DNA from 3 places in the Chryseobacterium sp. KMC2 genome. Region 1 is predicted to be linked to each of the others. Evidence: riboswitches for the same ligand, from Rfam matches in the RefSeq annotation. Region 1 holds a riboswitch; each other region holds the start of a gene.

Region 1 (11,141 bases):
AGGAAGAAATCGGAATTTTAACTTTCTTTAATGAAGCGAAGAATAAACTCTCCAGGATTTCCGAGATTTCAACCAGCTTTGCTGAGTTGGATCAGCGACTGGAAACTTCTTTTGTAGAAATAAAAGATATTATTTCCGAGCTTGAAAATGAATCTGAAAAAGTAGAAATTAACCCGGAGAACTTATTACTTCTCACGGAGCTTAATAATAAAATCAATGCCTTACTCTTAAAGCATAATGTCTCAGATGTAAATGAGCTGATAGAAGTGAGGAATGAACTGGCAGGAGATCAGAAAGGCGCTTCAGAATTGGAAGCACAAATTATTGAAACAAAAGAAAATATTTCTAATAAAGAAAAAATACTTCAAACTCTTTCTGAGAAACTTTCAAAAAACAGAAAAAAGAATGTTCCTGTTTTTGTAAAAAAAGCAGAAACTCTTCTTAAAAAACTGGGCCTTGAAAAAGCAAAAGTAGATATAGAGCTCCTTGATATTCCTGAATTTAATGCTTTCGGAAAAGAAAATATTCAGCTTTTATTTCAGGCGAATTCGGGATTCCCGTTACGGCCTATTCAAACGGCTATTTCCGGTGGAGAAAGATCGAGGGTTATGCTGGCCGTAAAGAAAATTATTGCTGAAAGTGATGATCTTCCCACTCTTATTCTGGACGAAATAGATACCGGAGTTTCAGGGAAAGTGGCTGAAGAAATCGGAAACCTTATGAGAGAGATGTCTAAAGATATGCAGTTGATTGTTATTTCTCATTTGGCACAGGTTGCTGCAAAAGGAAACGATAATTATAAAGTGGTAAAACAGGATATTTCAGGAAGAACCCAATCTACAATTATTCCTTTAACCGATGATCAGAAGCTAACCGAAATAGCACAATTACTTTCAGGAAGTAAAATTACAGAAGCTGCTTTAGCACAGGCTAAAGAATTGATCGGTTAAAAAGTGCTCACAGGCTTGTAGATTACCATTCTGTTACGTACCTTAATTCAAAAAAATAAACATGAGTTTAGAATCGCAAAATGTTACGGATTACCCTAACACGAATACCATATTCATGGTGTGGAGGCTTAATGATGTTCCACAGCTGAAAGATGTTTTCCAGGAGCTATGTGCTTTGGTTTTAAATCTTAATAATTCTGTTTTCAACAGATTCCCGGGCAGCAGAGCAAGCTGTGTGATGGGAATTGGCTTTGAAGCATGGAAAAAGCTAAGTCTTCCTACTCCTATGCCCAAGGAACTTGCGAATTTCGAAGAGATAAAAGGGATAAAGCATACTGCTGTTTCTACTCCCGGAGATTTGCATTTTCATTTAAGAGCAGACAATCAAAGTGTTATATTCGATATGGGTGTTGAAATCTCAAAACTATTAAGTTCCGTAGCAGAAAGTATTCTGGAAATTCATGGATTTAAATATTGGGATGCAAGGTCTATTCTTGGTTTTGTAGACGGAACAGAAAACCCACACGGAGAAGACCGTGATTATTTTGCGAAAATTGGAAATGAAGATTCTCAATATCAGGGAGGAAGCTATCTTTTTGTTCAGAAATATCTTCATAATATGGATGCCTGGAAAAGTCTTTCTACAGAAGACCAGGAGAAGGTAATCGGCAGATCAAAGGAAAATGATATTGAAATGTCTGATGAAGTAAAACCTTCAAACTCACATATTGCTTTAGCGAATGTAGAAGGAGAGAATGGTGAAGAACTTAAGATTGTAAGAGATAATATGCCTTTCGGAAACCCTTCTAAAAATGAATTTGGAACCTATTTCATTTCTTATGCAAGTACTTTTACCACTACGAAAAAGATGTTGACCCATATGTTTATTGGAGATCCTCCGGGAAATTATGACCGAATTTTAGACTTCAGTACAGCGGTAACGGGTACGCTCTTCTTTGTTCCAACCAGAAATATGCTTGACGAATTTTCAGGATAATATAAGAAAAAAGGCTGCTTCTTTACGGAGGCAGCCCTTTTATCAATTACTTACAGAGATGATATCAAATGACAATCTCAATCACACATTCCGATAGGAAGTTGGCACATGACAGTCTGGGAACATGGATAGTCTGTTTGTGCAACGCAACATGCCGAATATCCATTATAATAAGCAGGATATTTAAATTTCCCCTGGCAGTTTGATGCTGAATTTCCGCCTAATACTTCCTTTAAGCTTTGTCTCTTTAATTTCTTTAGGTTTTTCATGGCTTTTGTTTTGAAATTATATCACTAATTTATGAAAAAATAATACGCAAATCTGAATTTAATAAAAAATTGTTATTCAGTATTTTGCATCATTAAAAAAGCCTTGGGAATTCCAAGGCTTTTATTGATATATTGTGTTTGTAATCCTATTTCAGGCTTCCCACCATGTCTTCAGGTTTTACCCATTCATCAAACTGTTCGGCAGTTAAAAGCCCCAGATTTACAGCTTCTTCTTTTAACGTGGTCCCATTCTTATGGGCTGTTTTTGCAATTTTAGCTGCATTTTCATAACCAATATGAGTATTAAGAGCTGTTACAAGCATTAAAGACTTGTCAACAAGCTCTTTAATTCTCTCGTGATTAGGCTCAATTCCAACTGCACAGTGATCATTAAATGAAATACATGCATCGGCAATCAACTGGGCAGATTGTAAGAAATTGTAAGCCATAACAGGTTTAAAAACATTAAGCTCATAATTTCCCTGAGTTCCGGCAAAAGAAATGGTGGTATCATTTCCTAAAACCTGAGCACAAACCATAGTTAGCGCCTCATTTTGAGTAGGGTTTACTTTCCCCGGCATGATAGACGACCCAGGTTCATTTTCTGGAATGTGAATTTCACCAATTCCTGATCTTGGTCCTGAGGCCAATAACCTGATGTCCTGTGCAATTTTGAATAAAGATACGGCAAGCTGTTTTAAAGCACCATGACTTTCAACAATGGCATCATGAGCAGCAAGAGCTTCAAATTTATTTTCTGCAGTAATAAAAGGCAGGTTGGTGAATTTTGCAATATGCTCAGCTACTTTTACATCATAGCCGTTTGGAGTATTTAACCCGGTTCCTACTGCCGTTCCACCAAGTGCAAGTTCAGAAAGGTGAGGAAGTGTATTTTTTAAAGCTCTTAAGCCAAATTCCAGCTGAGCGACATATCCTGAAAATTCCTGTCCAAGGGTAAGTGGAGTAGCATCCATCAGGTGGGTTCTTCCGATTTTTACAACATCCTTGAATGCTTTGGATTTTTCAGATAATGTATTTTTTAATTTTTCTACAGCAGGTATCGTTACTTCCACTACTTTTTTATAAGCAGCAATATGCATCGCTGTAGGATAGGTATCATTGGATGATTGAGATTTATTGACATCATCGTTTGGGTGGATTTCAGATTTCTCTCCTAAAGTACCCCCATTATTGACATGTGCCCTGTTGGAAACAACTTCGTTGACATTCATGTTTGACTGAGTTCCCGACCCGGTTTGCCAAATAACCAGTGGGAACTGATCATTAAGTTTTCCTTCCAGAATTTCATCACAGACCTTAGCAATCATATCCCTTTTTTCAGCAGCAAGAACTCCCAAATCGCTGTTGGCGTACGCTGCTGCTTTTTTCAAATAGGCAAATGCTTCAATGATTTCGTGGGGCATTGAACCCTCAGGACCTATTTTAAAATTATTTCTGGAACGCTCTGTCTGTGCTCCCCAAAATTTGTCTGCAGGTACCTGAACTTCGCCCATGGTGTCTTTTTCTATTCTGTAATTCATTGTGATTGAAATTTTTATAAAGTTACTGATAACACCAGAATTTCGCAATTTATAATCATTATAAATATCAATTTTAATGACTGATTTTACTCATATTTTTTTACGGTAGCCGTATTTTTGTGCAAACAAAAAATTGAATGGAATTTAGATATCAGGATCCGTATCCAATTCAGAAAGATGATACGGTGTATAAAAAGCTTACATCAGATTATGTAAAAGTTGAAAAATTAGGAGACAGGGAAATCTTAACTGTAGATCCTAAAGGGTTGGAATTACTTGCTGAGGAAGCTATGGCTGACGTTTCTTTTATGTTACGTTCTTCTCACTTAGAGAGTCTTAGAAAAATTATTGATGATCCTGAAGCTACGGACAATGACCGATTTGTTGCTTATAACCTGCTACAGAACGCTGCAGTAGCTGCAGAGGGAGCTCTTCCTTCTTGTCAGGATACAGGAACAGCAATTGTAATGGGTAAAAAAGGAGAAAATGTATACACAGGAGTAGACGACGGTGAATTTTTAAGCCGAGGAATTTTCAATACCTACCAAAAAAGAAACTTAAGATATTCTCAGGTGGTTCCTTTAACTATGTTTGATGAGAAAAATTCAGGATCCAACCTTCCGGCACAGATTGATATTTATGCTAAAAAAGGAGATTACTATGAGTTCTTGTTTTTAACAAAAGGAGGAGGTTCTGCCAATAAAACATTCCTGTACCAAAAAACAAAATCTTTACTGAACGAAAAATCTCTTGAAGAGTTTATCAAAGAGAAAATTTCAGATCTTGGAACGGCAGCCTGCCCTCCGTATCACCTTGCTTTAGTCATTGGAGGAACTTCTGCAGAAGCGAACCTTGCGGCTGTAAAGAAAGCTTCGGCTAAGTATTATGATCATCTTCCGACGGAAGGAAATGAAGCCGGACAGGCGTTCAGAGATCTTGAATGGGAGGCTAAAGTTCAGAAAATATGCCAGGAAAGTGCTATTGGAGCACAGTTTGGTGGAAAATATCTTACCCATGATGTAAGAGTGATCAGGCTTCCAAGACACGCAGCTTCATGTCCGGTAGGAATGGGAGTTTCTTGTTCTGCAGATAGAAATATCAAAGGAAAAATTACAAAAGAAGGAATTTTCCTTGAGCAATTGGAACAGGATCCAAAGAGATTTTTACCAGCTACCCCTCCCCATTTGGAAGAAGCGGTAGAAGTTGATTTGAATAAGCCTATGCAGGATATTTTAGCTGATCTTTCAAAATATCCAATCAAAACAAGACTAAAATTAAATGGGACCCTTATCGTAGCAAGAGATATCGCTCATGCTAAGATTAAAGAACTGATAGATAGTGGTAAACCAATGCCAGAGTATTTCAAAAACCACCCGATTTACTATGCAGGACCTGCAAAGACTCCGGAAGGAATGGCATCAGGAAGTTTCGGACCTACTACCGCAGGAAGAATGGATGTGTATGTTGACGAGTTTCAAAGCCATGGCGGAAGTATGATCATGCTGGCTAAAGGAAACAGAAGTAAAGATGTTGCAGATGCATGTAATAAATACGGAGGATTCTATCTTGGATCTATCGGAGGGCCTGCAGCTATCCTTGCAAAGGATAATATTGTATCTGTAGATGTTGTGGATTTCCCGGAATTAGGAATGGAAGCTGTAAGAAAAATTGAAGTAAAAGACTTCCCTGCATTCATTATTACGGATGATAAAGGAAACGATTTCTTCGCAAATCTTGCCCACTAGTTAGTTTAAAATTAAAATAAATTATAAAATAGAGCCTATATCTTTTGTGTAAAAAAGAAAAAAGCTCTACTTTTGCCTAAAATCTAAAGAGAATGATAACTATTTTATCAGCATTTTGGCCGTTCTACCAGTTCCTATGGACTGTATTCTTTATTACTATGTTCTTAGTAGGGTTCTGGTGTATTTTTATGTTCTTCGGATTAGTCATTCCAATGTGGCTTACGGAAGGTTTGAAAGAATACTTTGGAAAAGTAAAGGCTTTCGATCCTGAAGATATCAGAAGAAAGAATATTTATGAGCAGGAAGGTGTAGAGGTTCTTTACAACCAACCTAAAGGTAACGGACCGTTCATTCACGATCACGGACATCATCATTAATTGATTGTCATTGCTTTTTCACCTTAATTCTGAAAAAGTAATATCAAAGCAAAACAACATATATAAACCGCTTAATTTTTTAGGCGGTTTTTCTATTTGTTATTTCTCAGGTTTTCAGGAGCAACACCAAATTTCTTTTTAAAAGCACGGGTGAAATTCTGTACATATTCATACCCACATTCAATAGCGATTTCTTTGATCATTACATCACTGTTGGTAATCATTTTTTTTGCCTTCAGCATTCTTAGTTCAGAAATATAATGGGAAATGGTTATATGATATTGACTCTTAAATTCCTGCCGGATGATATTCTGATTAATCCCGATCAGTTTTCCTATTTCCTCAGCCTTTATATTTCTGTGGTAATTTTCATCGATGTATTTCTTGATCATTTCAGGGGCCTTTGGGGCTGATTGTGCGCTGTTTTTTTCGTGGAACTGTTCGAATACAAGAATAAGCAGCTTGATGAGCTTTGCTTCAATAAATAACTTCTGAATAATACCTTTTTTTGAAGATCCGATGATTTCTTTAAGGATTATATGCATTTCAACAGTCATGGTGGGTGGTGTTTCTTTATGAAAATAGATGAAGCTGTTTCTCATCATGTTTTCCAATATATCAGCACTTTCCTCACTGGATTGGGGATTGATAAGGTGATTGATATACTGATAGTCAATCCGGATCAGCAGATATTGTAATGCTTCCTGACTATCAGATCGTAATTCTGCTCTGTTTTCTTCTGATGAATAATAAAGAATGTATTGATTTTTTCTGAATACTATTGGAAGATGACCGGCAGATTTTTCAAGATATATGTCCGAACCCAATAGAAAGAGTAGGTTAAAACTCGATCCAGCTTCCAGTATTGACGTTTTTGAATATCGTTCGGAACAAAATTCTATGCTAATATTATCTGAGGCAAATAATATCTTTTCTTCTTCTAAATTACTCATAATCAGTGTTATTTTTGATGGTGTTCATATATAACTCCTATATCGGATAACTAAAAGTTGGAAAATGATAACTCTGAATTAAACGGGTAAGCTACTTTTGCGCAAAATTAAATTAAATTTAGAATAATTAAAAATAATATTGATTATGTTTGAAAATCTATATTTTGTGATGAGAAAACTAAGCGCGGGAATGATGCTGATACTCATCGCTTTGAATGGTTTATATGCGCAGGGAAATCCTCAAAATTGTACCAATGCAGACCCTGGAAATAATCCTGGAGATGTAGGATGTGTGAAATTTACTTACCAAGGCCAAACGGTTTCCTATACGACTGTAAGAGCTAATGATGGAAAAATATGGCTGCAGCAGAACCTGGGAAGCTCTAAAGTAGCCTCTTCTCTGGATGATGAAGCTTCATATGGAGATTTCTTTCAGTGGGGAAGATGGGATGACGGCCATCAGTTAAGAAATTCAGCCACAGTTTCTGCTCCTACTCCTAACAGGCCGGACGGCTTAGCAGGGGTGAGCTCGTACATCATAGGAACACCCGCGTGGTGGTCTACTCTTGAAGCTAATGATGAATGGACCGCAAAGAACATAGATGGGCTGGGAAAGACAGTGGGTGTAGACCCATGTAAGGCAATAGGTGCCGATTGGAGAATGCCAACACAGGCAGACTGGGCAAGTATTGTTAGCCTTGAAAGTGTTACGGCCCCCGCAAGCGCTTACAGCAGTCATCTGAAATTGCCTGCAGGAGGATATCGCAGTTCTTCAGACGCTGGTTTTACTTTTGTAGGAAAGAGAGGGTATTTCTGGAGTTCGGATGTATCCGGGCTTGGAGGGAAATATCTGTACGTAGGGACCATCAGTGCTAATGCCTCAGCAGGGGCACCCAGAGGGCAGGGAGCATCAGTAAGATGTATTAAACCTACCTCGGCACTTGCTACTTCGGAGGTAAGACTAAATCATAACAGCATAGGGATGTATCCCAATCCAACAAAAGGAATTCTTACCATTAAAGCAGATTCCTCGATTGAAAGTATAATGATAACGAATACAGTAGGACAAAAGATGGAGGCCGGGTTTTTAAATGATCAGGTTAATATGACAGGACTTCCGGACGGTTTATACATTGTAGAAATAAAATTAAAAAACGGACAGACCGTTTCTAAAAAGATTATTAAAGGATAAGCAGTTTTCTTGTAGAATCACTGTATTCCCTTTACATAAAATAGTTCACTTCAATTACAATTACTTTTATTAGGGAGGCTTATGAAATTTTTCATAAGCCTTTTTTATGCTGCGTTTGCAAATCGTAAAAACGGCTTTTGCATATTGAAAAAAATAGTCTACTTTTGCAGTAGATTTATCAAGAAAGGTGGAGGGATTTGGCCCAAAGAAACCTTAGCAACCTACACAATTCCAGAAGTGTAAAGGTGCTAATTCCAACCCGATGGGGGAGATAATTGAAGTCAATATTCTTATATGAATTCCATTTCTTGAAGTCTTGTGTGTCTGAGGATTGATTCTCGGAATGTATAATAATTTTTGCAGGAACAAAAGATGAAAAAAGTAAGCATAGCTGTATTATTGCTTGGCACCATTGGGATCGCTGCCCAGGAACAGGAAGAAAAAGGAAAACAAATTGAAGATATTATCATCGTAGGAAATCGTAATGTTAAAAGGACAAAACTTGAAACACCGGTTCCCGTAGATGTTATTAATATTGAAAAAATACAGAAAGCATCCCCCCAAATAACGGTTCAGGATTTATTGAACTATGTTATTCCCTCATTTAATTCCGTAAGACAGTCTGCTTCTGACGGAACCGAGCATATTGATCCTGTAACATTAAGAGGAATGGGCCCGGATCAGGTCTTAGTATTGGTTAATGGAAAAAGAAGACATACCACTTCTTTGGTCAATTATCAAAATACCGTTGGAAATGGTTCTGTGGGAACAGATTTGAGTACAATTCCTGTTATTGCTATTGAAAAAATTGAAGTATTAAGAGATGGGGCGGCAGCTCAGTATGGCTCTGATGCCATTGCGGGAGTAATCAATATTATACTCAAAAAAAATGCAGGCGCTTCAGCAAGTATTACTTACGGATTAAGCGGAAGGAATGATGGAGACACCTATCAGGCAGGAGTTAATTATGGGGCTTCATTAGGAAAAAAAGAAGGGTATGTCAATCTTTCATTACAGCTAAGCCACAGAGGGAAAACAACGAGGACTCAAAATCATGATTTGGATATTTTCGGAAATAATTTTGCGTATCCTTTCGCAGATGATCCGGAGGCGGCAAGAGCTGCAGATGATGAGGAAATTAGAAAAAGAGGTTTAACCCGTGACGATTTCAACTTTCAGATCGGAGATGCACAGATCAAGCAGGCGCAGCTGTTTTTTAATTCAGAATATCCTTTTAATGATCATTTTAAACTCTATTCATTTGGTGGTTTCAGTATCAAAGAGGGAAAAGGATATGGCTTCAGAAGGCTTCCCAGTGAAACGTTTAATGTTGTTTCATCACTTTATCCCAACGGATTTCAGGCGGAGCTGGGATCTCAGGTATATGATATCTCTTATGCTGTCGGAGCAAAATATAATGTAAACAACTGGCTTTTTGATGTAAGCAATACGTTTGGAAACAATACTTTCAATTATAACGTAAGCAATACGAATAATGCTTCTTTAGGAGCAAAATCACCGACCCGATTTTATGCCGGGGCACACAGTTTTCTGCAAAATACCCTTAATCTTGACGTCTCTAAAAATATAAACCGGTTTAATATAGCATTTGGAGGTGAATTCAGATTTGAACAATATCAGATTAAATCCGGAGATCCTGCATCCTATACCCAATATGATGTCAACGGAAATGTAGCAGGTACGGGATCAACAGTGATAGGAGCAGGGGGATCACAGTCATTCATCGGCTTTTCACCGGATAATACCTTAAAAAAAGACAGGCATTCTACAGCGGTATATGCTGATATATCTTATGATTTGGATAAAAAGCTGAATATTGATGTTGCGGCAAGATTTGAAAGCTATTCTGATTTTGGAAATACCCTGAATGGAAAACTCGCCGTACGATATGAGTTTTTAAAAAATTATGCGGTAAGAGCAGCTGTAGGAACGGGCTTCAGAGCACCTTCTCTGCAACAGCAGTATTTCAACAATTCTTATGCAGATATTTCAACTTCAGGGTCCACAATTGTAACTAAAGGAATTTTTAATAACGACAGTAAAGCGGCACAGGTTCTTGGATTTGATAAGTTAAAACAGGAAACCTCGGTCAACGGAAGCCTTGGATTTACTTTAAAACCGGCGAAAGGACTATTCATTACTTTAGATGGTTATATCATCAAAGTGAAAGACAGAATTGTCATTACAAGTAATATTACAGATTCCAGATTATCAGATCCTGATGTAGTAGGGGTGGGAAAAGAAGTTGAAAGCGGTAGATTTTTTGCCAATGCTATTGATACGGAGACGAAAGGTGTGGATTTGGTTATTTCCTACGACTGGAAATTGGGTGGAGGAAACCTGAATGTGAACCTTGCCGGAAATTATACAGAAACAAAAATTACAGATTTTCATTTCCCTGAAAACCTGGGAACTCCTCAGAATGAGTTTTTTGGGCCTGATCAGATCAATATTATAGAAACTTTATCACCCAAAACAAAGGCCTCATTAGGATTGAATTATGGAATGGGAAAGTTTAATTTTCTCGTAAGAAATACCTATTTTGGTAAAGTAATAAGAGACGGATATCCTTTTGGAAGCGTTCAGGAATTTTCACCGAAAGTGATTACAGATGTCAGTGTAGGGTATGATATTACAAAAAATATCAACTTTACCGTAGGTGCTAATAATGTCTTTGATGTGTTCCCGGATCGTCAGATTTATGAAAATTCATATTATGGAGTATTTAAATATGCTCCGGTACAAATGGGAACATTAGGTAGCTATTTCTTCGGAAGGCTTAATTTTAATTTTTAATCATTAATGAATACTCCTTCACATCAGATCGGCTGGAAAACAGCTGCAGCCATTGTGGTTTCCAATATGATAGGAACCGGAATTTTTACAACACTGGGATTTCAGTTATCTGATATTACAAATACCTACAGCATCTTTCTGCTATGGGGTATTGGTGGGATTCTGGCATTATTCGGGGCTTTTTGCTACGCTGAATTAGGATCCCATTTTAAAGGCAATGGCGGAGACTTCATTTATCTCAAAGAAACCTATCATCCGTTATTTGGATACCTTATAAGTTGGATTTCTTTGATTATCGGT
Region 2 (11,141 bases), on a different contig from region 1:
GTTATTGAACGGTTTATCTGCTGTAAAATAGAAATATCCTCCTTTGGGTGTTAAATAGCTGTAATTAACATTCATATTGATTTCCTTAGGAAGGATAATTTGAGTCATCACATTAAAAATCCAGAACCCTTTATTGTTGAGGTTTTCAATGTCATGTTTCTGATATCCTGCATACAGATACATGAAGTTGATTTTATCAGGATTAAAATTAAACTTCATGATTTCACTTATCGGTTTGCTGAATATCATAAAAGGAATAGGAAGACCTACATTGAAATTGTGGATTTTCATATTAGAAATATTAATCTGCTCATTGTACAGATTTTTACCGTCTTTTCTGATAATCTGTGCAACCTGGTTGCTTGCCGAACTTACACTATAGCCGATAAATGCATAATCAAAAGCAGAAACCTTAAGCTCATAGTTATCAAAAATGGTCGGCTGAAGATTCGGGTTACCGGTTATTTGGGTATTGGGACCTGCAAATGTGGTATTGTTGGGGTTAAGAGCAGAAATACTCGGTAAACTGATTTTTCTGTTATAGTTTGCCGCAACATACACCTGATTCATCATGCTATACTGAATGCTGGCATTTGGGAAAAACTTAAACTTATTAAAAGGAATTAAATCATCCTGAACAAGTTTTTTATCTTTGTTAATGTATCTTGTTACTCCGGAAATATCATAGTTTTCAGCACGTCCTCCTAATGTAAAATCAAACTTCTTAAGTTTTGCCTGAAATTCTAAATAGGTAGATGCGGTTTGTCTTTGATATTCTAAATTGGTCAACCCAAAGCTTTTAGTATCATAATCCTGTCTTTCATATAACCCTCCTGCACTTAACTTTCCACCATCAAGAAGTTTAATGGGTTGTGAGTAATCAACTTTGAAGTTGGCTATTCTCATATCCGATTTGTTGTTGAGAATATCATTCCCTCCTGCATAGGCAAAAGGTTTCCCATTTTCTGTATAAAAACCTTCCCGAAAGAAATTATCCTGAGAAAACTTGGTATCAGACTTTGTATAGCCAAACTGAAAATCCAGCTTTTGGGACTTGTCTGCAAAACGCTTTTGATAGGTCACCACAGCTTCTTGTCTCAGGCTGTTGGTACGTGCTGCATCAAAAGCATCAAATTTAGCTTCTTTATAAACATCAGGATCCTGGCTGACAAGGAGATCAGCAAGACCATTACTTAGAGTATAGTTATCATTATTATTGTGGTAAATGTCGTAGTTAAGCAATAATCTGTCCTGCCCAAGCTCAAAGGTTACCCCTGATTTTGCAAAATATCCACGGGCATATCGGTCCGTATTTCCAGACAGAAGGTTGTCCTGCTGAGTATTAAGCATACTTTCACGATAGTTTTGGCCAACATTAAGCTGCCATCCGAAGAGTTTATTTCTGGCGTTGAGGTTAATTGAGTTAGTTACCCTGTTTCTATACTTATCATAGTTTGTGAACGTATAATTTCCGGAATAAGTAGCTGTTAAGTATTTATTGGCATTTTTATTCGTAACAATATTCATGATGGCTCCTCCGGAGGTTGCCGGAAATTCTGCGCCCGGTTGGGTAATCACTTCAATTTTCTCTACAGAATTGGCAGGCATGCCTTCAAGAAATGAGTTTAATTCATTAGAAGTAATGTTTAAAGGTCTTCCGTTAAGATAAACATCCAGCATTTTTCCCTGATACATCATTCCCGCGATGTCTGTGGCTACAAGTCCCGGAAGTTTTTTAATCCCTTCCAACACATTCCCATTGTTGAGCTGAGGCTGTTCAGAGAAATCAAAAACAGTACGGTCTGCTTTTTGTTCAACTGCTTTTTTAGTTTTGGTGATCACTACACCGTCAATTTGTTTTTCTTTAGGCTGGTTATTATTTTTTTCCTGAGAAAAAATAAAAACTGAGCTTACAAGTGATAAAGCGAATACAGTTTTTTTCATAATGTTTTTTACTACTATTCCGTTAGACGCTCAAAAGGAGAATTTGTTACGATAAAATGATGGAAATTAATTTTTTATGTCAAATATTTTTTTATTTCTGAAATAATTATATCTTTGCCAGGTAATTATCAAGAATCTCTAGATGGGATAGCAACCTGCAAAAACAAGCAAGGTGCTGCAATCGATAAGCCGGATCTTCCGGAAAAAATGTTTATCATTCTATCATTTCTCCCATCTTGAATTTTTGTTTTAAAGTTAAAATCAATGTTTAAAGACACGGGAAATCTCATTACACATGTCAATTTTTATTCCTCAGATCATGAAGGCGGACTTCATTATTCTGATATGTTCTCATGCCATTTCTACATGGGCATGCGTTGTTGTTTCTAGCCTTTTCCATTTCTAAAAAATAATACCAACATTTCAAACATTTATGCTAACCTTAAAATTTAAGGTTACAGGATTTGTAGTGCTTAAAAGTAAATCCTCACAACAAAAAAATAAAACACATGTATCATTTCAATAAAAAAATCCTTATCACTTCAGCTGCCTTTATTACAACATTTTATTACGCGCAGTCTGATACAGTACAGTCCAAAAAAATAGACGATGTGGTCATCCTGGGATCGCGAGGTTCCGGAAGATCATTAACTGATACTCCGGTTCCGGTAGATATCATTAATATTTCAAAAATTCTAAAACAAAGTCCTGTCAATAATATCAGCCAGGCTTTAAACTATATCGTTCCCTCATTTTCATCTACTTCACACACCGTTAATGATGGTACTGATTTCGTAGATCCTGCCCTTTTAAGAGGCTTGGGTCCGGATCAGGTTTTGGTGTTGCTCAACGGAAAAAGACGATATCAGTCTTCTTTGATTAATGTAACACTTACTCCGGGAAGAGGTTCTGTAGGAACCGACCTTAATGCAATTCCTGCTTTTGCTTTAGATAAGATAGAGGTGTTAAGGGATGGCGCTTCCGCTCAATATGGATCTGATGCCATTGCCGGTGTTGTTAACCTGGGGCTGAAAAAAAGATTGGGACTTTCCGGACAGGTATTTTTAGGAGGATATGCTTCACCTGTTGCTAATAATTTTTCGGGAGGAGTTGACGGGCAGACCATTTCTGTGGATCTTAATTACGGAGCAAAAATCGGAAAAGCCGGTTTTTTTAATATTACAACCTCTGCACAATACCGCGATCCTTATTCCAGAGCCGGTGTTCGGGAAGGAGACATTTTCAATGCTTACAACGCTGTCAATTACAGAGCTTTGCAGGATGGTGTTAATATTGATGGGCTGTATAAGAATATCAAAAACACGTCCAATACCCAGCAGATCATCAGTACCATTAAACAATATGCAACAAAAGTAGATTATTTCTCCTCCGGTTTTCAGTCTCAGATTTCCAATGCAAACAGTATTTCTGACCTTCAGGGGCTATTAGGCGGTGATTTTACCAGTCAGGAGCTTGCTTACAGGGGACTGGAAAGAAAAGACTTCAGTCTTAGAGCCGGGCAGTCTAAATTACAGTCGGCACAGCTTTTCTTTAATTCTGAAATACCGGTTAATGACGATTGGAAAGTCTATTCTTTTGGGGGATACAGCTACCGTCTTGGAAATGCTGGCGGTTTTTATCGCCTTCCAAATAACGAAAGAAACATCAATGCGGTTACTCCTAATGGATATCTGCCTCAGATTGAAGCGACAGTGAATGATTATTCCCTTGCAGCAGGAATTAAAGGAAAATGGAGTGGCTGGAACGTAGATTTCAGTAATACATTTGGGAAAAATGCCTTTAGCTTTGGTGTTGTGAATACCTTTAATGCCTCTCTGACAGACCATTCTCCAAGAAGTTTTGAAGCTGGAGGATCTGAGTTTTCACAGAACACGGTCAATCTTGATTTTTCAAAGAAATATAATGTATTGCATGGTCTTAACCTCGCGTTTGGAGGGGAATACAGATATGAAAACTACAAAGTAAACGTCGGAAAGGAAAACTCTTATGCTTCTTATGATATTTTTGGGAATGTGGTTACTGCCAATACACCTGAAAATGAAAAAGTAACAGACTTTTTTGGAAATATAAGACCGGCAGGAGCTCAGGTTTTTCCTGGTTTCAGTCCTGAAAATGCTGTTTCCGGAAGTCGGAATAGTGTAGCGGCCTACGCTGATGTGGAGCTTGAAGTAACAGACAGATGGTTACTCGAAGGTGCTCTGCGCTATGAAAACTATTCAGACTTTGGATCTACATTTAATTATAAGCTGGCAACAAATGTAAAACTGGCACCCAATTTCAATTGGAGAGGTGCCGTGTCTACAGGATTTAGAGCACCTTCTTTAGCTCAGATTTATTATAGTTCTACTTCCACATTGATTCAGCAAGGAAAAACAACACAGGTAGGTACTTTCAGGAATAATTCTGAGGCAGCACAGGCTCTTGGTATTCCAAAATTAAAGCAGGAAACATCACAATCCTACAGTACGGGAATTACATGGAGAATTCCGGCATTAAGCCTGGCATTCACAGCCGATGTATATTATATAAAAATAAAAGACAGGGTAGTCCTTACAGACCTTTTCTTCCGTCCTAATGGCAGTTTTACCCCAGGTTCAGATCAGGCAGTTCTTCAGGATGCTTTCGATGTGGCAAGAGCAAGCGCTGCTAATTTTTTTGCCAATGCTGTGGATTCCCAGACAAAAGGACTGGATATTACAGTTTCTCAGACTTCGAAAATTTCATCAGGTGTTTCCCTGGAAAATAATTTGGGCATCAACCTGAACCAAACCAAAAGAATTGGAGATATCCACGCATCCCCGAAATTAGTAAGCCAGATAGATAATTATTTTTCTGAGCCGAACAGAGTCTATTTCGAAGAGGCTGTACCCCGGATAAAAGCAACATTATCCAACACCCTGAAATTATCAGACTTTAGCCTTGTACTTCGAAATTCTTTTTTCGGTAAAGTGACAGATGCAGATGTTGTGGATGCCAATTTTGATGGCATCACAGAAAGCGGGGAGCATTTTGTATTAAATAGCCGCTTTGTGACGGATCTTTCGGTGGGGTATGATTTTAATAAGAATATTTCAGCAACCGTTGGAAGTAATAATCTCTTCAATATACTTCCTTCCAAAAGCCCTAATATAAGCTCATTAACGGCAGATAATCAGTTTGTCTATTCCAGACAGGTTTCTCAGTATGGTATCGGAGGACGCTTTGTGTTTGCGAGAGTAGAATTTAAATTTTAGGCAGAAGGCAGCAAAAAGCAGAGACTTAATCTCTGCTTTTTTTGTTTGAATAAACAGGCGGATTTTATTATTGTGCCCGGTTTTTTTCTTCAAAATTAATTTTTCTCTCCTCATTTTTCAGCTTCTGGTTGCCGAAATTATAGGTGATACTTAAGGTCAGCCTTCTGGCGTCCCAATAATTATTGAAAGACTGTGTATTATCGGAGAAATACATATTGGCTTTATATCCGGATTGTTTAAAGATATCACTTACCGAAAGGTTAATCTGCAATGCTTTTTCTGCAAAGCTCATTTTTATTCCGGCATCAGCACTGGCCCTGTTTCTGACGGACATATACCCATCCCTTGATGGAAGATTATGCCAGTAATTTAAAAACAGAAAAAACGTTTTGGCTTTATTGAGTCTGAAAGTATTGTTGGTAGAATAATAGAAGGCTTGCCCACTTTTAGGGACGGCATTGAATTGGGTAATCTGGGTTTCATTACAGCTGAAGGATGCAGAAAGATTGCTTTCCCAGATTTTGAAAAAAATATCTGTATAGTTAAGATTGATCCCATAATTGTTTTGATTGTAATAATTTTGATAGGTACTGGTTAGCTGGATTCCATCTAAAAATGTGATCTGGTCAAAATTATTCAAGGTTCTCTGGTAGTAGAGATTAGCTGAGAATTTATTTTTAAAGATATAATTGAATTCAATATTATGGTTGAATGAAGGCTGGAGGCTCGGATTTCCGGTATAATAAGTATTTGGATTGGAGTACCAGCGGAAAGGATCTAAAGCTCGGAAATAAGGGCGGTTAATCCTTTTGGAATAGGTAAGACTGAATTGATGGTTAGCATCAGCCTTATAAGAAATATAGGCAGTGGGAAATAGTTTTCCATACCTATTGTCAGACTGAGACTCTGTGGTGGGTGAAAATCCTTTTGTGTCGGTATATTCGTAACGCAGGCCTATTTTTGCAGACCATTTTTCACCAAAATCTTTACTGGCACTGAAGTAACCTGCATAATTTTTTTCATTATAATTAAAAAGATTGCTTTTTTTCGGGTTAATGGTATAATTTCCACTGATCATATTATAATACTCAATAGCTGAGTTGTTCGAAAACTGGCTGTACTTGGTACCGGCTTCAACTTGAATGGTTTTAAGATTTAAAGTCAAATCAGCCTGTCCGGAATAGATTTTATAGTCCACCGAAGATAGATTTCTGACCATTTGTTCTGAATGATCTGCCATATTTATGGTTTTAAAATTGACCTGAGTATCCGGAAGGTTTCCATAATAATTAGCTCCAAAACTCAGCTTATGATCTCCTAGCTTTTGATCAAAATAAAGGTTCAGCATTTGGGAAGTAAAATCAGAACGGTGTTTAGAATCAGTTTGGGTCTGGAAGTTTAGAGTGTCGTCGGTAAAGTAGTTTTGCCCCGAATGAATATCCATATTGGAGTGTCCTTTCAACATATCATAAACCATTCCTATATTGGATTTTTCGGATAATGAGTAATCCAGTGTCGCATTAAACCCAAGTCCATCATTCATATCCCTTCTGTCATCTCTGTTAACCGAAGAACTTTTTCCCATAACCTGATAATTTTCTACAGAACGTTTTTCTTCATCAAATCCCTGTAGTTTTATTGCTGCTTTTAATTTTTCATTCTGATAATTAACCCCTGCCACACTCCCAAATCCGGCATAGGTTTTTTGTTTATAATACGTGGTCAGATAACCGTTCCAACCAAGAAGTTGATTTTTTTTTAAAACAATATTAATAATCCCGCTATTTCCCTGAGCTTCATACTTTGAGGGCGGAGTAGTGATGACTTCAATTTTCAGGATGTTCTCAGAACGTAAGTTTCTTAAGTAATTGATGAGCTCGGTACCGGAAAGGTTAAGCATTCGGTCATTAACCATAACAGAGACTCCATTTTTGCCGGCAATAGAAAGAAGACCTTTATCTTCATCCACTTTAAGAAAAGGAGTTCCTGCTAATACTTCTGTTCCTGAGCTTCCCTGGGATAGCATAGAGTTCTGAACATTATAGACAAGACGATCTACTTTACGTTCTACCAAATTTTTTTTAGCGTTTACCGTAACCGTTTCGATCTTTTTTACCATTGCAGAGTCTTTAGTCTGCCCTACCGCAAAAGAATAAAATAACACTGAGATATAGAAAATAGTTCTTTTCATTGTATGTAAGAGAGGTTTTATTACAGCTCTGGGACAAAGGTATAAGGTGGATATTCTTGTAAAAACAGGGATTAGACGAAGGCTTGTTTCATGGGTGTGAAAATAGTTTTATCGGAAAAAAAGAGCCTTTCATCGAAAACTGTAGATAAATTCCTTGGCGGAGCTTTATATTTGAGTATGAAAAAACAGCAAATTATCTGGCTTCAGATTATCTATTGGAGTTTTGATTTTTTTGGAACGGTTATTACTCCTAATTTCTTTTTCCCGGAGAGAAGCAGCTATGAAGTAAGTATTCTCAGGATTACTTTTTTTATGGTAAAGATTCTGAGTTTCTATATTTCATATATATTTATTTTCCCAAAGTTCTTCAAGCTGGATAAGCTTTACTCAGCTGTAATAGTTTTTGTATTGACTCTTCTTTGCTTTGCAGGACTGCGTTATATTCTTGAAGAAATAATTTTGCAGGAGATCGTTGGGTTTCGAAACTATGGTGAAGGAACAGGACTTACATACTATTTTTTTGATAATATTTATAGCAGCTCTCTCACCACTTTCATAGCAGGAATTTTATGGATATTAGAGAAATACGGGGTGGCTGAAAATGATAAAAAACGACTCCTGATAGAGAAAAAACAAGCAGAACTTCAGGCATTGAAAACACAGATCAATCCCCACTTTATTTTTAATTCTTTAAATAACATTTACTCCCTTGTTTATCAGAATTCAGATAAATCATTACCCGCAATTGAAAAGCTGAGTGAGCTGCTCAGATACAGTACGAAAGATCTTGAAAAAGATGTGATCAGCCTGGATAAAGAAATTGGGTATATTGAGAGCTTGATCGGGCTCGAAGAACTGAGAATAAAAAACGCTGAAATGCTGATTTTCGAAAAAGATATCACCCATCCAAAACTCAATATTTCTCCTATGCTCTTGGTTCCATTTGTAGAAAATGCTTTTAAACATGGTGACTTCAGGGATAAAGGTTTTGTTCTGAAAGTTTCCGATAAAAACCGAAGCCTTCATTTTTCTCTTCACAATTTTAAAAATCAAAAGATGAAAGATACAGCGTCTGGGATAGGTATTGAGAATGTGAAAAAGAGACTGGAAATTCTTTATCCTCAGAAATATGAACTGAATATAAAAGACTCAGAAACAGAATTTATAGTAGATTTAAAGATTGATTTACGAGATGAATACAATTAAATGCGTCGTTGTAGATGATGAGCCCCTGGCCATATCTCTCCTTGAAAACTATATCCGGAAGATTCCTTTTTTTGAACTGGTATTTTCTACCGAGAATCCTATATTGGCTTTAGAATATATTAAAGATAATGATTCTGACCTTATTTTTTTAGATATCCAGATGCCGGAGCTTACAGGGATTAATTTCATGAAAATTGTGGGAGCCAGGCAAAAGTATATTTTAACTACTGCTTATTCGGAATATGCACTGGAAGGATACGAGCATAATATAATTGATTATCTGCTGAAGCCTGTTTCTTTTGACCGGTTTCAAAAAAGTGCCCTAAAAGCCAGAGAACGTTTCTCGGTTAATGAGGAAACAGATTCCCATTTCTTTGTCAAGTCTTCCGGACAGCAACATCGTTTGCTCTTTAATGATATTCTTTATATTGAGAGCATTAAAGACTATGTAAATATCAGGACAGAGGATGAAGAATATATCGTTCTTGATACGCTTAAATCAATGGAAAATCAACTTCCTGATCAATTTATACGCATTCACAAGTCCTTTATCATAAATCTGGATAAAATAAAAAGCATAGGAGCAAAAAAGGTGATGCTTTCCAAGCAGGAAATTCCAATTGGAGATATCTACCGAACTAACCTTTTGGATAAACTGAAATAAAAAGACGGCTTCAACAGAAGCCGTCTTTTATATTAATCTAACAAGTAATCTTAATTTTCCTGTTGCTTAATCAGGTTCAGTGCAGAACCAGCCTTAAACCACTCGATTTGTTGATCATTGTATGTATGGTTGGCCATAATAATATCTTTAGTTCCGTTAGCATGAACGAATTCTAACGTCAATTGCTTTCCTGGAGCAAACTGGTCAAGATCTAAGAAATTAACTGTATCATCTTCTAAGATTTTGTCATAATCAGCCTCATTAGCGAAAGTTAATCCAAGCATACCTTGTTTCTTAAGGTTGGTCTCGTGGATTCTCGCGAATGATTTTACCAGTACGGCTTTTACACCCAGGTGTCTAGGCTCCATGGCAGCATGTTCTCTTGAAGAACCTTCACCATAGTTTTGATCCCCTACAACAATAGTAGGAATACCTGCTGCTTTATAAGCTCTTTGTACAGCCGGAACTTCACCATATTCACCGGTGATTTCGTTTTTCACGTGGTTCGTTTCCATGTTGTAAGCATTTACAGCTCCAATCAACATGTTATTTGAAATATTGTCAAGATGACCTCTGTATTTCAACCATGGTCCAGCCATAGAAATATGGTCGGTAGTACATTTTCCGAAAGCTTTGATCAATACCTTAGCCCCTTCAATATTTTTACCGTCCCAGGCAGGGAATTCTTCCAATAGCTGAAGTCTGTCTGAAGTAGGGCTTACATTGACCACAATACCGGATCCATCTGCTGATGGAGCCTGATAGCCATTGTCATCTACTGCAAATCCTCTTGCAGGAAGCTCAGAACCTTTAGGTTCATCAAGTTTTACCTGCTCACCGGCTTCGTTGGTTAACGTATCAGAAATTGGGTTGAAGTCTAATCTACCGGATATTGCTACAGCAGCTACCATTTCTGGAGAAGCTACAAAAGCGTGAGTATTTGGGTTACCGTCAGCTCTCTTTGCAAAGTTTCTGTTGAAAGAATGGATGATAGAGTTTTTCTCACCTTTATCAGCTCCTTCTCTGTCCCATTGTCCGATACATGGTCCACAGGCATTCGTGAAAATCCTTGCGTTTTCAAATTTTCTGAAAGAATCTAAGAAACCGTCTCTTTCAGCAGTAAATTTCACCTGCTCAGAACCTGGGTTGATCCCTAAAATAGCCTTAGGTTTTACACCTTTTGCTACCGCATCTTCAACGATAGAAGCAGCTCTTGATAAATCTTCATAAGAAGAGTTGGTACAAGAACCGATAAGAGCCCATTCCACTTCTATTGGCCATCCGTTTGCTTCAGCTTTAGCTCTGAATTCAGCAACCGGAGTTGCTAGGTCCGGAGTGAAAGGTCCGTTTAAATGAGGTGTTAATTCAGAAAGGTTAATTTCTATTAATTGATCAAAATATTGTTCTGGGTTTGCATATACTTCAGCATCACCTGTTAAATGTTCCGCAATTTTATCAGCTGCATCTACAACGTCCTGTCTTCCTGTTGCAGTCAGATATCTTCTCATAGAATCATCATATCCGAAAGTAGAAGTTGTAGCGCCGATTTCAGCACCCATGTTACAGATAGTACCTTTCCCTGTTGCAGAAAGAGATTCTGCACCTTCGCCGAAATATTCTACAATACATCCTGTTCCTCCTTTTACAGTAAGGATTCCGGCTACTTTCAGGATCACATCTTTTGCAGAAGTCCATCCAGACATTTTACCCGTCAGTTTTACCCCGATAAGTTTAGGCATTTTAAGTTCCCATGCCATTCCCGCCATTACATCTACTGCGTCAGCTCCTCCTACACCGATGGCTACCATTCCAAGACCTCCTGCATTTACGGTGTGTGAATCTGTTCCGATCATCATCCCTCCCGGGAAAGCATAATTTTCCA
Region 3 (11,141 bases), on a different contig from region 1:
AGTGGCATGGCAGGCACATTTCGTTACCAATATGTTCATTCGCCCTTCTCATTTTGAGCTTGAAAACTTCGGAGAGCCTGATTTCACTGTAATCAATGGTTCTAAAACGACGAATCCAAACTGGGAAGCTCAAGGATTAAATTCTGAAAACTTCATCATGTTCAACCTTACTGAAAAACTACAGATTATCGGTGGTACTTGGTATGGTGGTGAAATGAAAAAAGGGATGTTTGCTATGATGAACTATTACCTTCCATTGAAAGGTATGGCTTCAATGCACTGTTCTGCTAACGTAGGAGAAGAAGGTGATGTTGCTTTATTCTTTGGTCTTTCTGGAACAGGTAAAACTACTTTATCAGCAGATCCAAAAAGATACCTTATCGGTGACGATGAGCACGGATGGGATCATAACGGAGTATTCAACTATGAAGGAGGATGCTATGCTAAAGTTATCGATTTATCAGAAGAAAAAGAACCGGATATTTTCAGAGCGATCAAGAGAGATGCACTTCTTGAAAACGTTGTTGTTAACAATGGAGTAGCAGATTATAAAGACGGATCAATCACTGAGAATACAAGAGTTTCTTATCCAATCTATCATATCAACAAAATTGTATTGCCATCTAAGGCAGGGCACGCTAAAAAGATTGTTTATCTTTCAGCAGATGCTTTCGGAGTACTTCCTCCGGTTTCTATCCTGAATGAAGATCAGGCTCAGTACCACTTCCTTTGCGGGTATACTTCAAAACTTGCCGGAACAGAAAGAGGAATTACAGAACCTCAGCCATCTTTCTCACCTGCATTTGGTGAAGCATTCCTTACATTACACCCTACAATGTATTCTAAAACATTGATCGGTAAAATGAAAGAGCATGGTGCTAAAGCATATTTAGTAAATACAGGTTGGAACGGTACAGGAAAAAGAATTTCTTTAAAAGATACAAGAGCAATCATTGATGCTATTATTGACGGTTCTATTGATAACGCTCCTAAAACTCAGGTTCCAATCATGAATCTTGAAATTCCTACAGCACTTCCAAATGTTTCTGAAGGTATTCTAGATCCTAGAGATACTTACGCTAATGTTTCCGAGTGGGAAGAAAAAGCAAAAGATCTTGCTTCAAGATACATTAAAAACTTTGAGCAGTACTGTGATACTGAAGCAGGTAAAAAACTTATTGCTTCAGGACCTCAATTACAGGAACAAACAATCTAATAAGATTATTTACAATACATACAAAAGCCTCATCACTGATGAGGCTTTTTTTATTTCAAATAGTGTAAAATGTATTGTTTATTTTGCTACATCTGTGATAGATATTTAAAAAGATAAATTATTTTAAACTTAGCAAAGCTAATCTGTATCCTTCCATTCCGAAGCCGGACAATACAGCATCGGTGTTGGCAGCAGTCACAGACTTTTGTCTGAATTCCTCTCTTTTATAAATGTTACTGATGTGTACTTCAACCTTAGGTTTTCGTATGTTCTTTAAGCAGTCTGCTATCGCATAAGAATAATGAGTGAATGCTCCCGGGTTGATCACTACTGCATCAAAATCATCTTCCTGAAGCCTGTTGATGAGCTCTCCTTCAATATTGGATTGATAATATTTTAATTCATAAGAATGAAACTCGGATTTTAGATTTTCCAAATACTTTTCCATAGAGATTGTTCCATAGATTTCCGGTTCTCGTGTTCCTAGTAAATTAAGATTGGGGCCGTTAACGATAAGAATTTTCATTTAAAAAATTTAGTCAAAGATAAATAAATTTATATAGACTACAGATCAATATTCGTCTGTGGGTTTTGCTGCGCATATTCTGAAGGGGTAATTCCTACAATCTGTTTAAAAACTCTGTTAAACGTTGACTGATTTGAAAACCCTGCTTCAGTGTAGATATACATCAAAGTCGTTTTTTGGAAATCAATCTCTGTAAAAAGTTTTTTCACATAGTTGATTCTATAGATATTAAGATATGTATTGAAATTAGAATATCCTTTATACCGTATAGCTTTAGAAATATAAGTGCTGTTGACATCTAGTGCTACGCTCAGTTTTGAGAGATTGAACTTGTCATCTTTAAAAAGTTTATTCTCGGTCATGGCGGTTTCTATTTTTTCAAATAGTTTTTTCATGCTTTCAACATCAATGTCATCCCATGAGTTTTCAGTAGGAGCCTGTATTTCATCTTTTCGAATTACAGTGGATTCTATTTGAGAGAGAATTTCCAGTTTTCGGATCTTATCTTTATAATAAATTAATAATGAAACAACTAAGATATTTGAAATAAAAAGGATAGTATCTGTAAACATTACCTCTTTTTGGGTATGCTCAGGAAACGTAAAGTTGAAGTTATTGGCTGCAATATAGCCGGTAATAATTAATAATAATATATAAGCCACATACAGTAATACTTCTTTTTTGGAAAAGAAAATATAGGCTCCCAGTGGGATGGGAAGCAGCCAACAAAAACTTGCAACAGAATTATTCCAGAAGGCAAGCATAATATAGAAGTTGTAAATAGGGGCAAATAGTAGATACAGATGCACTATAAGGCTTATCGGATATTTTTTTCTTACAATTGAATAGGTATAACCGGAAAAAAATAACCCGATCATTAAATACCAGGACATCATTTTGTCATGAATAAAGAATGTAAAGATTACGGCATATACTCCTAAAACCAGCAGCATAAGAATAGTATACCTATCCATTAGTTCAAGCTTAAATTTTTCTATCTGTACATTCTTTGTGTTTACTTCTGACATCTAAAATCCGTGTTATAAGGAATAAATTAATGAATTATCATAATTCATTAGGATATTGTTTTGGTTTTCAAAGATATATAAAATTTAAATCATTTTCAAGATTGTGATTTATACTTTTATTTTTTGATTTAATGATACAGTTAGTTTTGCAGGAGAAATTGTATCAAACAAATGTACCGAATAAATGTCCTTACTCTATTGTAAAAGTTTCAAACTCTATTCTTTCTTAGCTATACTTTGCTGTGCTCTTCCAATATTTTTAGAAAAAAAAATCCAGATATAAAACACAATTGATCATGCTTTGATAGGGCACCTCAAAGAAGCTTTTGTCAACTTTTTAACAAAAAATAATTCGAAAAATGAAAAAAACACTATTCTTATTGACAACAATTATTTCAGGATTAGCCTACTCCCAGGTAGGAATTAATACCGCGAATCCACAAGGAAGTTTCCATGTAGACGGCTTAAAAGATAACAATGCGACAGGAGTTCCAACAGCTGTACAGCAATCCAATGATTTTACTGTAACTTCTTCTGGTAGCGTTGGGATTGGTACTACGGTGCCTAATGCATCTGCAATGCTTGATGTGAATGTTGACGCTCTTGCAGTGGGTAGTAAAAAAGGATTTTTGGGGCCAAAAGTTGCCTTGACTTCTCAGACGGATGGGGCTACCATCCCTTCACCGGCTGCGGGATTACTTGTATACAATTTGGGAACCGCAGGGCTAGGCTATGTCGGTTACGTATTTTGGAACGGAACTGAATGGAGAACATTCAATAATGGTTCTCTTGCGCCTGGAACTTTAGGATCTATTACCTGTAACGGAGTAACACTTTCTCCAGGAACCTATACGGCCGGAACTCCCTATACCGGAACAATGACTGTTCCTTACACCGGAGGAAACGGAGGGGTCTATCCGGCACAGACTGTGGGACCTGTAAATGGTCTTACGGCAACACTGGCTGCTGGAAATTTTAATGTAGGATCAGGAATTCTTAGCTATACAGTGTCAGGTGTACCTACGGCTTCCAGCCCTACACTGACTACTTTTGCGTTAAATATTGGCGGACAGACCTGTAGTGCAACAGTAGGAGCCGGAGCTGTGATTGCTCCCGGAGAGCTGGTTTATTATCATTCTTCAATTCCGCGCAAGACAACATCATTTCTTTTAAGCCAGTTTCTTAATGATCTTCCCGTTATCAATAATACGTTCAGAGTGGATGCTTTTATTACTGCTCCCAATGCATTTGACTCAAGCGGGGCAACTACTAATTTTGATCCGCGTCTTTATAATATCACTACTGCCAATGCGAAAGTATGGGTTTCTGAAGTGTCTACCCATACAGGTGACTCACATGGCGCTAACTTATTAATTTTCCCTAATAATTATGCACAGTTTGATGATGGGGTTTATCTTACCTATGGAAGAAACGAAACGGTAACTTTTGATATTACTACTGCTGACAACAAATGGTACAGAGTGTACTATGCACTCCGTATAGATAACAAATCTTTTACAAGTGCAGGGAATGGTAATACGACTTCAGATTCCAATACTTCAGATAATACACTGGAGGTTTTTGTATCCATCCAGAGACTTTACTGATCTTAATAAGTGAGTTATTATTTGTAATTCCTAAAAAATTCTTACTCAGATAAAATTTAATGACGCCATTGGCGTCATTTTTTTATTTCCATGCACACAGAGTGTATTGATTCAATTATTATTAATGATATTTCTCATGTTTGCTAAAGTGTCAATTTTTATAAGTCCTTATTTTATCGGCTTTTTAATAAAATATTAAGTTAATTTTTGAAAAATTATCATGAAAAATTATAAGTCTACTTGTTTTGTAGACTAAATATTTCTAGATTTGCAGACATATTTCGATCGGCTTATAAAGAAAGATGGAGGGAACTGACCCAATGAAATCTTAACAACCTGCTCTCGCGCAAGGTGTTACATTCAGCCTTTAAAGGAAAAATAAGCATTAGGTTTATCGTATTTATCGATGCCCTTTGCTGTATTATCTGCAAAGGGCAAAATTTTAATATATGATAAACAAAATTGATTATGATTAATAAAAATTTGATTAGCTCAAAAATTTGGATTCCCCCTGTAGCGGTATTCTTTTTAGGAATAGGAAGCTTAAGCGGACAGAATACCAAGGCTAAAAAAGATACACTCAATGAGAAGGAGCTTGATGAAGTGGTGGTGGTAGCCTATGGGAAGGCTAAAAGAACCAGCTATACCGGTTCTGTGGCAACTATTTCCAGTGATAAAATTAACAACAGACCTGTTACCAATATTACAAAAGCATTGGAAGGACAGGTTGCAGGAGTGCAGACAACAAGTTCTTCCGGACAGCCGGGATCTACAGCAACAATCAGGATCCGAGGAATTGGTTCTATCAGTGCATCCAGCGATCCTTTATATGTGGTGGACGGAATTCCTTTTGACGGAAATCTAAACTCTATAAGCCCTAATGATATAGAATCAATCAGTGTACTGAAAGATGCTACGGCAAGTGCTCTTTATGGATCAAGAGGGGCGAACGGGATCATCATTATTACGACTAAATCCGGTAAAAAAGGAGAAGCCCGAATCAATTTTAATATGAGCCAGGGTTTTTCCACCAGAGCAGTAAAAGATTACGAACAAGTCAATACGGATCAGTATTTCCAACTGTATTGGGAAGCATTGAGAAACGGATACAGATCTAGCCAGATCAATGGACAGCAGGCAGCTCAGATGGCTACCAATAATCTTATTTCTGAGCTGGGTATTAATCCCTATGGAGCCAATTATTCAAAACCTGTAGGTACAGACGGAAAACTATTATCCGGAGCGACACCTTTATGGAATGATGACTGGAGAGATGTTTTACAGAGAGTGGCTTCGAGAAATCAGGTAGATCTGGATATCAGTGGAGGAAGTGAAAAAAGCAATTACTTTTTCTCATTGGGATATCTTGATGATAAAGGGATTGCCATTGAATCTGGATTTAAAAAATACAGCACAAGGTTAAAACTCAATTCTGAAGTTAAGAAATGGCTGAATGTAGGGGTAAACCTAAGTTATACCAACAGTATTCAACAGGCTCCTACGTCTTCAGATTCCAATACAAGCAATGTTATCCAGGCAGCAAGATCTGTTCCTTCATTCTATCCTTATTATGAGAGAAATCCGGATGGGTCTTATGTATTGGATGGTGCCGGAAACAGAATTTACGATTTTGGAAAATACAGGCCTACCAACGCTCTTCAGAATCAAAATCTGGCAGCAACTTTACCTTTAGATAAAAACGAAAATAAAGAAGATAACTTCTCCGGAAAAGGTTTCATGGATTTCACATTCTTACCTGAATTGAAGTTCAGAACCAGCTTTTCTGTAGATTTGGTCAACTATAATGGACATTATTACTCAAACCCGCTTATCGGGCAGGGTAGTGAGATTGGAGGATCGGTCACAAAGTCAAACAGCAGAACTTTATCGTATACCACGAGTAACATTCTGACTTTTGATAAAAAATTCGGAAAGCATCACTTTAATGTGTTGGCAGGTCAGGAATTTTATAAATATGATTATCAAACAATTTCCGGGACCAGAAGTCAGTTTTCACTTCCCTACTACTATGAGCCGGATGCTGCCGCTTTATTGGGAAGTTTCAGTGGAAACAGTGATAAGGTCAGCCTGCTAAGTTACCTTGGAAAAGTGGAATATGATTTTAATAATACCTATTTCCTGTCAGCTTCAGGAAGAGCCGATGGTTCTTCAAGATTCTTTAAGGATAACCGTTGGGGGAAATTCTGGTCTGTAGGAGGTTCATGGAAAATCTCTAATGAGGAATTTATCAAAAATCTGAATTTCTTTAATCAGCTGACACTTCGTGCAAGTTATGGAGGACAGGGGAATGATAAATTATTACAGCCTAATAAACTCCCTCTTTATTACGCTTATCAGGAACTTTATAAATTTTACAATAACCTTGGTGAGCCGGGGGCAGTACTTGAAAAAGCGAGAACCAACGAATTAAAATGGGAGACGAATCTTAATCTGAACGTAGGATTAGAGTTTGCGATTCTTAATAACAGAGTGAAAGGAAATATCGAGTATTTTGAGCGAAAAAGCCAGGATCTTCTATTTAATATGCCGGTAGCTCCGTCTTTGGGAATTAATGATTTTCCGGCCAATATCGGAACCATAAAAAATACAGGTTTTGAATTCTCTCTTTTTACAACACCAATTAAGACGGATGATTTCCAATGGAATTTAGATCTTAACCTGAGTACATTGAATAATAAGATTACGAAATTACCTAAAGGTTCTATCCTTACCGGAACAAAGTTGTTGCAGGTAGGTGGTTCTGTATATGATTTCTATATTCCGGAATGGGCAGGGGTAGATGCAAGTAACGGAAGACCCTTATGGAAAACCATCAGTACAGATGCTAATGGAAATACAGTGGAAGGTACTACTTCTGAATATGCAAAAGCAACAAGAACACTGCAGGGATCTGCACTACCAAAAGTAACCGGAGGGCTTAGTACAAGTATTACCTATAAGAATTTCGATTTCTCAGGATTGCTGACTTTCAAAATCGGGGGTAAAATTCTTGATACCGATTATACCTCAATTATGCATAACGGAAGTGCCGGAGGTCGTGCGTGGAGCGTAGAAATGTTAAACAGATGGACGCCTGAAAATCCTAATACGGATGTACCTGCATTGAGCACAATTACCAATAACTGGACGTCCAATTCTTCGAGATTTTTATATTCCGGGACGTATGCAAGACTTAAAAATGTAAGTCTGGGATATACTCTCCCTTCAGACTATTTTGAAAAACTGGGACTTAAAAAGTTCAGAATTTATGTTCAGGCAGAAAATCTTCTGACCTTCTATAAACATAAAGGAATGGATCCTGAACAGGCATTGGATGGTACTACTTATTACAGGTATCCTGCGATGAGAACAATCACTTTTGGACTTCAGGCAACTCTTTAACTTTTAAAAATTGAAACAATGAAAAAATTAAAATATTTATCTTTTGCCTTACTCGCAGCATGGGTACTGACCAGCTGTGAAAGTGACCTGGCAACAGCTCCTACCGACCAGGCTAATGATGTGGAGGTTTTTAAAACGGCTGAAAGTGCAGAAACAGTAATCAACGGAACCTGGGCCAGATTCAATGATGATGGAACAACCTATGCCAATATTGGGTATTCAACTGTTTTAAGAGCAAGTGATGCTATGGGAAGTGATGTAGCGGTACTGACTAATAAATATGGTTTTTCTTCTACCTATACTTTTACTGAAATGGTTAATAGTACGGCAAGCCGTCCATTATTTATCTGGTCGATGCTCTATTCTGCCATCAATAACATGAATAATGTGATTGCCAGAATTGACGGAACAGAAGGAAGTCAGGAAAAAAAGAATCAGGTGAAAGGCCAGGCAAAGGCATTACGGGCTTTCTGTTATCTGAATCTTGCCAGTTTTTATCAGTTCAGTTACCTGAAAGATAAGACCGCATTAACAGCTCCTATCTATACGGAACCTTCAACGATAACTACAGTAGGGAAGAAAAGAGCAAGTCTGGAAGAGATCTATGCTTTAGTGAAAAGTGATCTTACAGATGCTGATAATTTATTGAAAGATTATACGAGAAATAATAAAGATAAGATCAATCGTTCTGTCGTAAACGGGATTTTAGCAAGAACCTATCTGAATACGGGAGAATGGAGTAAAGCTGCCGCTGCGGCAAAAATTGCAAGAGAAGGTTACCCTTTGATGGCTCCGGAGAAATATAAGGATGGTTTCAACGATATCAATAATGCTGAATGGATTTGGGGGCACGGACAAACCCAGGAGCAATCCGGGGCAAGTTATGCATTCCATTACCTGGATGTATCTTCTTCCGGAAGTTATTATTACAGTTTTATGGCTGATCCTTATTTTAAAGACCTCTTTGATGCTAATGATATCAGATCTCAGCTTTTCTCATGGGATGGCCTTAAAGGAAGAGAAGGGTTGTTGAGGTATGCTAAGTTTAAATTTAAATCAGGACTTATTGCTGATATCGTCTATATGAGAGCTGCCGAAATGTACCTGATTGAAGCGGAAGCGGAAGCAAGAAACGGAAATGTATCGCAGGCAGTAACTGTTTTAAATCAGTTTAAATCAGCCAGAAATGCTAATGTCTACAGTGGCTCTTTAGCTCAGAATGATGTGGTAAAGGAAATTTTAATTGAGAGAAGAAAAGAATTATTCGGAGAAGGGTTTTCTCTTTCAGATATCATCAGAACACAGGGGACGGTAGTAAGGAAGCGTTTCGTAGACGCTAATGGAGAGCCTGTTAAAGTTCAGGTAACTACACCGGACGGAACGGTAAAAACGGTTGATGGAAGAGGTCATACTAATTTTGCATTCCCTGATCAAACAGGATTTGTACCGAATAGCAGGTATTATTTATTCAGTATTCCACAGAAGGAATCTGAAAACAACCCGAATTTATAGTTTATAACCCAATAATTAGATTTGATTTTTTTAGCCACTGCACTTGCGGTGGCTTTTATTTTCCCCTAGATCTATAGTATACCAGAGAATCAAAAGTGTGTATGAAGTTTTTAAAACGTTTGGTTTTTAGGGTATCTATACTTTCTTTTTCGTCAAGAAAATGGCGAAAGTTTATGGCTAGGGACCTTTTGTTTGTTTTAATTATAATTGTGTCACCAAGTTCAATAGAATTTGCTCTTTCTCCTATCTTTGTATTGTTATTAATAAGATAGATTTTATTCTTATCAAAACTTCTCCCTAAAAAGGCCCAATCCTTATCTGTTAGTTTAAACCTAAGTGTGTCAGAGGTATCAGGCTCGATCATAAGATTTGTTGTATAAATATCGGTTCCATTAACGGTCGAAAGATTTCTATTTTGGTTTAAGATCTTGATATCTTTGCTTAATATTTCTTTTTTTTCACAAGAAAAAAGGATTGAACAAGTCAATGAAATAAGTAAAGGTGTAGCAAAAAAGGGTTTCATTCTAATATTATTTCTTATTACTTGATTAGAGACATTCTTTAAAATACCTAAGTTATCATAATTGTCAGGATTCAAAAATGTGTTTTGTCAATTTTGACTGATTAATAGTCATGTATATGCAGCTTTCCTGAGAAAAAGCAATAGTAAATTGGGGAATTAATAGTAATGATAAAGTTTTTGTAGGGAGCATTTGTTTAAAAAAAATCTTAGTTTCTTACCAATGTAGTGATTGTTTTTTATTTCATTATTAAGCTTAGAATAATCAGAAACACTTCTGTATTGCATATTAAATATTCCAGGACATCACCCGTTTTGGAAAAAAGCTTTACCTTTGTAACAATGAATCTGTTAAGATGGATACTGGCAATTTATTTCATGGCGTTATCATTAATGCCATGTGAAGATGTGTCTACACCATATGATTCAGGAGAAAAGAAAATATCACTAAGTATCCATGGAGCTCATTCTACGGAGAAAGGAGATATCTGTTCGCCGCTTTGTGCCTGCAGCTGTTGCCAGATTGCAGTATCAGCATTTAAGATGGATCCGTTATTAGAGATTCCCAAGCAGGTTCCTGCTTATTTTTCAAAGAAAATTCTTTTTCAGAAGAATGACTTTGCTTACCAGGTATATGACCCTATCTGGCAGCCTCCCAAAATTTAATTTTTATTGACTTTAGAAAGTGATGCTTTCTAAACATTACTTGAAACTTTGCAATACCATTGCAGAGGTTTTCATGATATTTTTGCTGCAGCTTTATAAGCTGTAAGTATTTGTTTTTCAATAAAAATTCAATAAAATCGTGTTAGATAAAATCATAAAATTCAGTATTAAAAATAAGGTTGTGATTGGAATTATGACCTTATTGCTGATCATCTGGGGAACCTGGAGTGCTACCAGATTACCGATAGATGCTGTACCGGATATTACAAACAATCAGGTACAGATTATCACAGCCTGTCCTACATTGGCAGGTCAGGAAGTGGAGCAGTTGGTTACCTTTCCTATAGAGCAAAGTATTGCTAATGTCCCGGATATTCAGGAGACAAGAAGTATTTCAAGATTTGGACTTTCTGTGATTACAGTCGTTTTCAAAGAAGATGTCAATATTTATTTTGCAAGACAGCTCATCAGTGAGCAGTTAAAAAATGCCGTAGAAGAAATCCCCAAAGGAATAGGAACCCCTGAGCTTGCTCCGGTAAGTACAGGGCTAGGAGAGGTATATCAGTATATTCTCCATCCTAAAAAAGGGAGTGAGAAGAAATATAATGCTAAAGACCTTCGAACTATGCAGGACTGGATTGTCCGTAGACAACTCAACGGAACT

What was found. A riboswitch is a leader RNA that binds a small molecule or an ion and turns the genes downstream of it on or off. The one in region 1 is predicted to bind S-adenosylmethionine.
Positions count from the first base shown of each region.
Region 2: it holds a riboswitch for S-adenosylmethionine, as region 1 does, so the genes downstream of both, JML65_RS17805 (TonB-dependent receptor plug domain-containing protein) here and JML65_RS13335 (TonB-dependent receptor plug domain-containing protein) in region 1, are expected to answer to the same signal.
Region 3: it holds a riboswitch for S-adenosylmethionine, as region 1 does, so the genes downstream of both, JML65_RS04885 (SusC/RagA family TonB-linked outer membrane protein) here and JML65_RS13335 (TonB-dependent receptor plug domain-containing protein) in region 1, are expected to answer to the same signal.

Region 1 covers NZ_JAESIT010000010.1:66,952-78,092, reverse strand. Annotated here, with positions in the region: gene JML65_RS13375 (DNA repair protein RecN) at 1-950, shown strand, start outside; gene JML65_RS13370 (Dyp-type peroxidase) at 1,012-1,947, shown strand; gene JML65_RS13365 (bacteriocin-like protein) at 2,025-2,216, opposite strand; gene fumC (class II fumarate hydratase) at 2,363-3,757, opposite strand; gene JML65_RS13355 (fumarate hydratase) at 3,895-5,502, shown strand; gene JML65_RS13350 (hypothetical protein) at 5,595-5,879, shown strand; gene JML65_RS13345 (AraC family transcriptional regulator) at 5,972-6,832, opposite strand; gene JML65_RS13340 (T9SS type A sorting domain-containing protein) at 6,978-8,024, shown strand; SAM riboswitch class I at 8,197-8,302, shown strand; gene JML65_RS13335 (TonB-dependent receptor plug domain-containing protein) at 8,397-10,841, shown strand; gene JML65_RS13330 (APC family permease) at 10,848-11,141, shown strand, end outside.
Region 2 covers NZ_JAESIT010000016.1:99,998-111,138, reverse strand. Annotated here, with positions in the region: gene JML65_RS17810 (outer membrane beta-barrel family protein) at 1-1,944, opposite strand, end outside; SAM-I-IV-variant riboswitch at 2,065-2,162, shown strand; gene JML65_RS17805 (TonB-dependent receptor plug domain-containing protein) at 2,454-5,198, shown strand; gene JML65_RS17800 (outer membrane beta-barrel family protein) at 5,266-7,389, opposite strand; gene JML65_RS17795 (sensor histidine kinase) at 7,567-8,595, shown strand; gene JML65_RS17790 (LytR/AlgR family response regulator transcription factor) at 8,582-9,259, shown strand; gene JML65_RS17785 (aconitate hydratase) at 9,310-11,141, opposite strand, start outside.
Region 3 covers NZ_JAESIT010000003.1:174,553-185,693, forward strand. Annotated here, with positions in the region: gene pckA (phosphoenolpyruvate carboxykinase (ATP)) at 1-1,216, shown strand, start outside; gene JML65_RS04870 (type II 3-dehydroquinate dehydratase) at 1,335-1,742, opposite strand; gene JML65_RS04875 (helix-turn-helix domain-containing protein) at 1,781-2,770, opposite strand; gene JML65_RS04880 (hypothetical protein) at 3,130-4,377, shown strand; SAM riboswitch class I at 4,665-4,762, shown strand; gene JML65_RS04885 (SusC/RagA family TonB-linked outer membrane protein) at 4,846-7,779, shown strand; gene JML65_RS04890 (RagB/SusD family nutrient uptake outer membrane protein) at 7,798-9,291, shown strand; gene JML65_RS04895 (hypothetical protein) at 9,347-9,889, opposite strand; gene JML65_RS04900 (DUF6660 family protein) at 10,154-10,477, shown strand; gene JML65_RS04905 (CusA/CzcA family heavy metal efflux RND transporter) at 10,617-11,141, shown strand, end outside.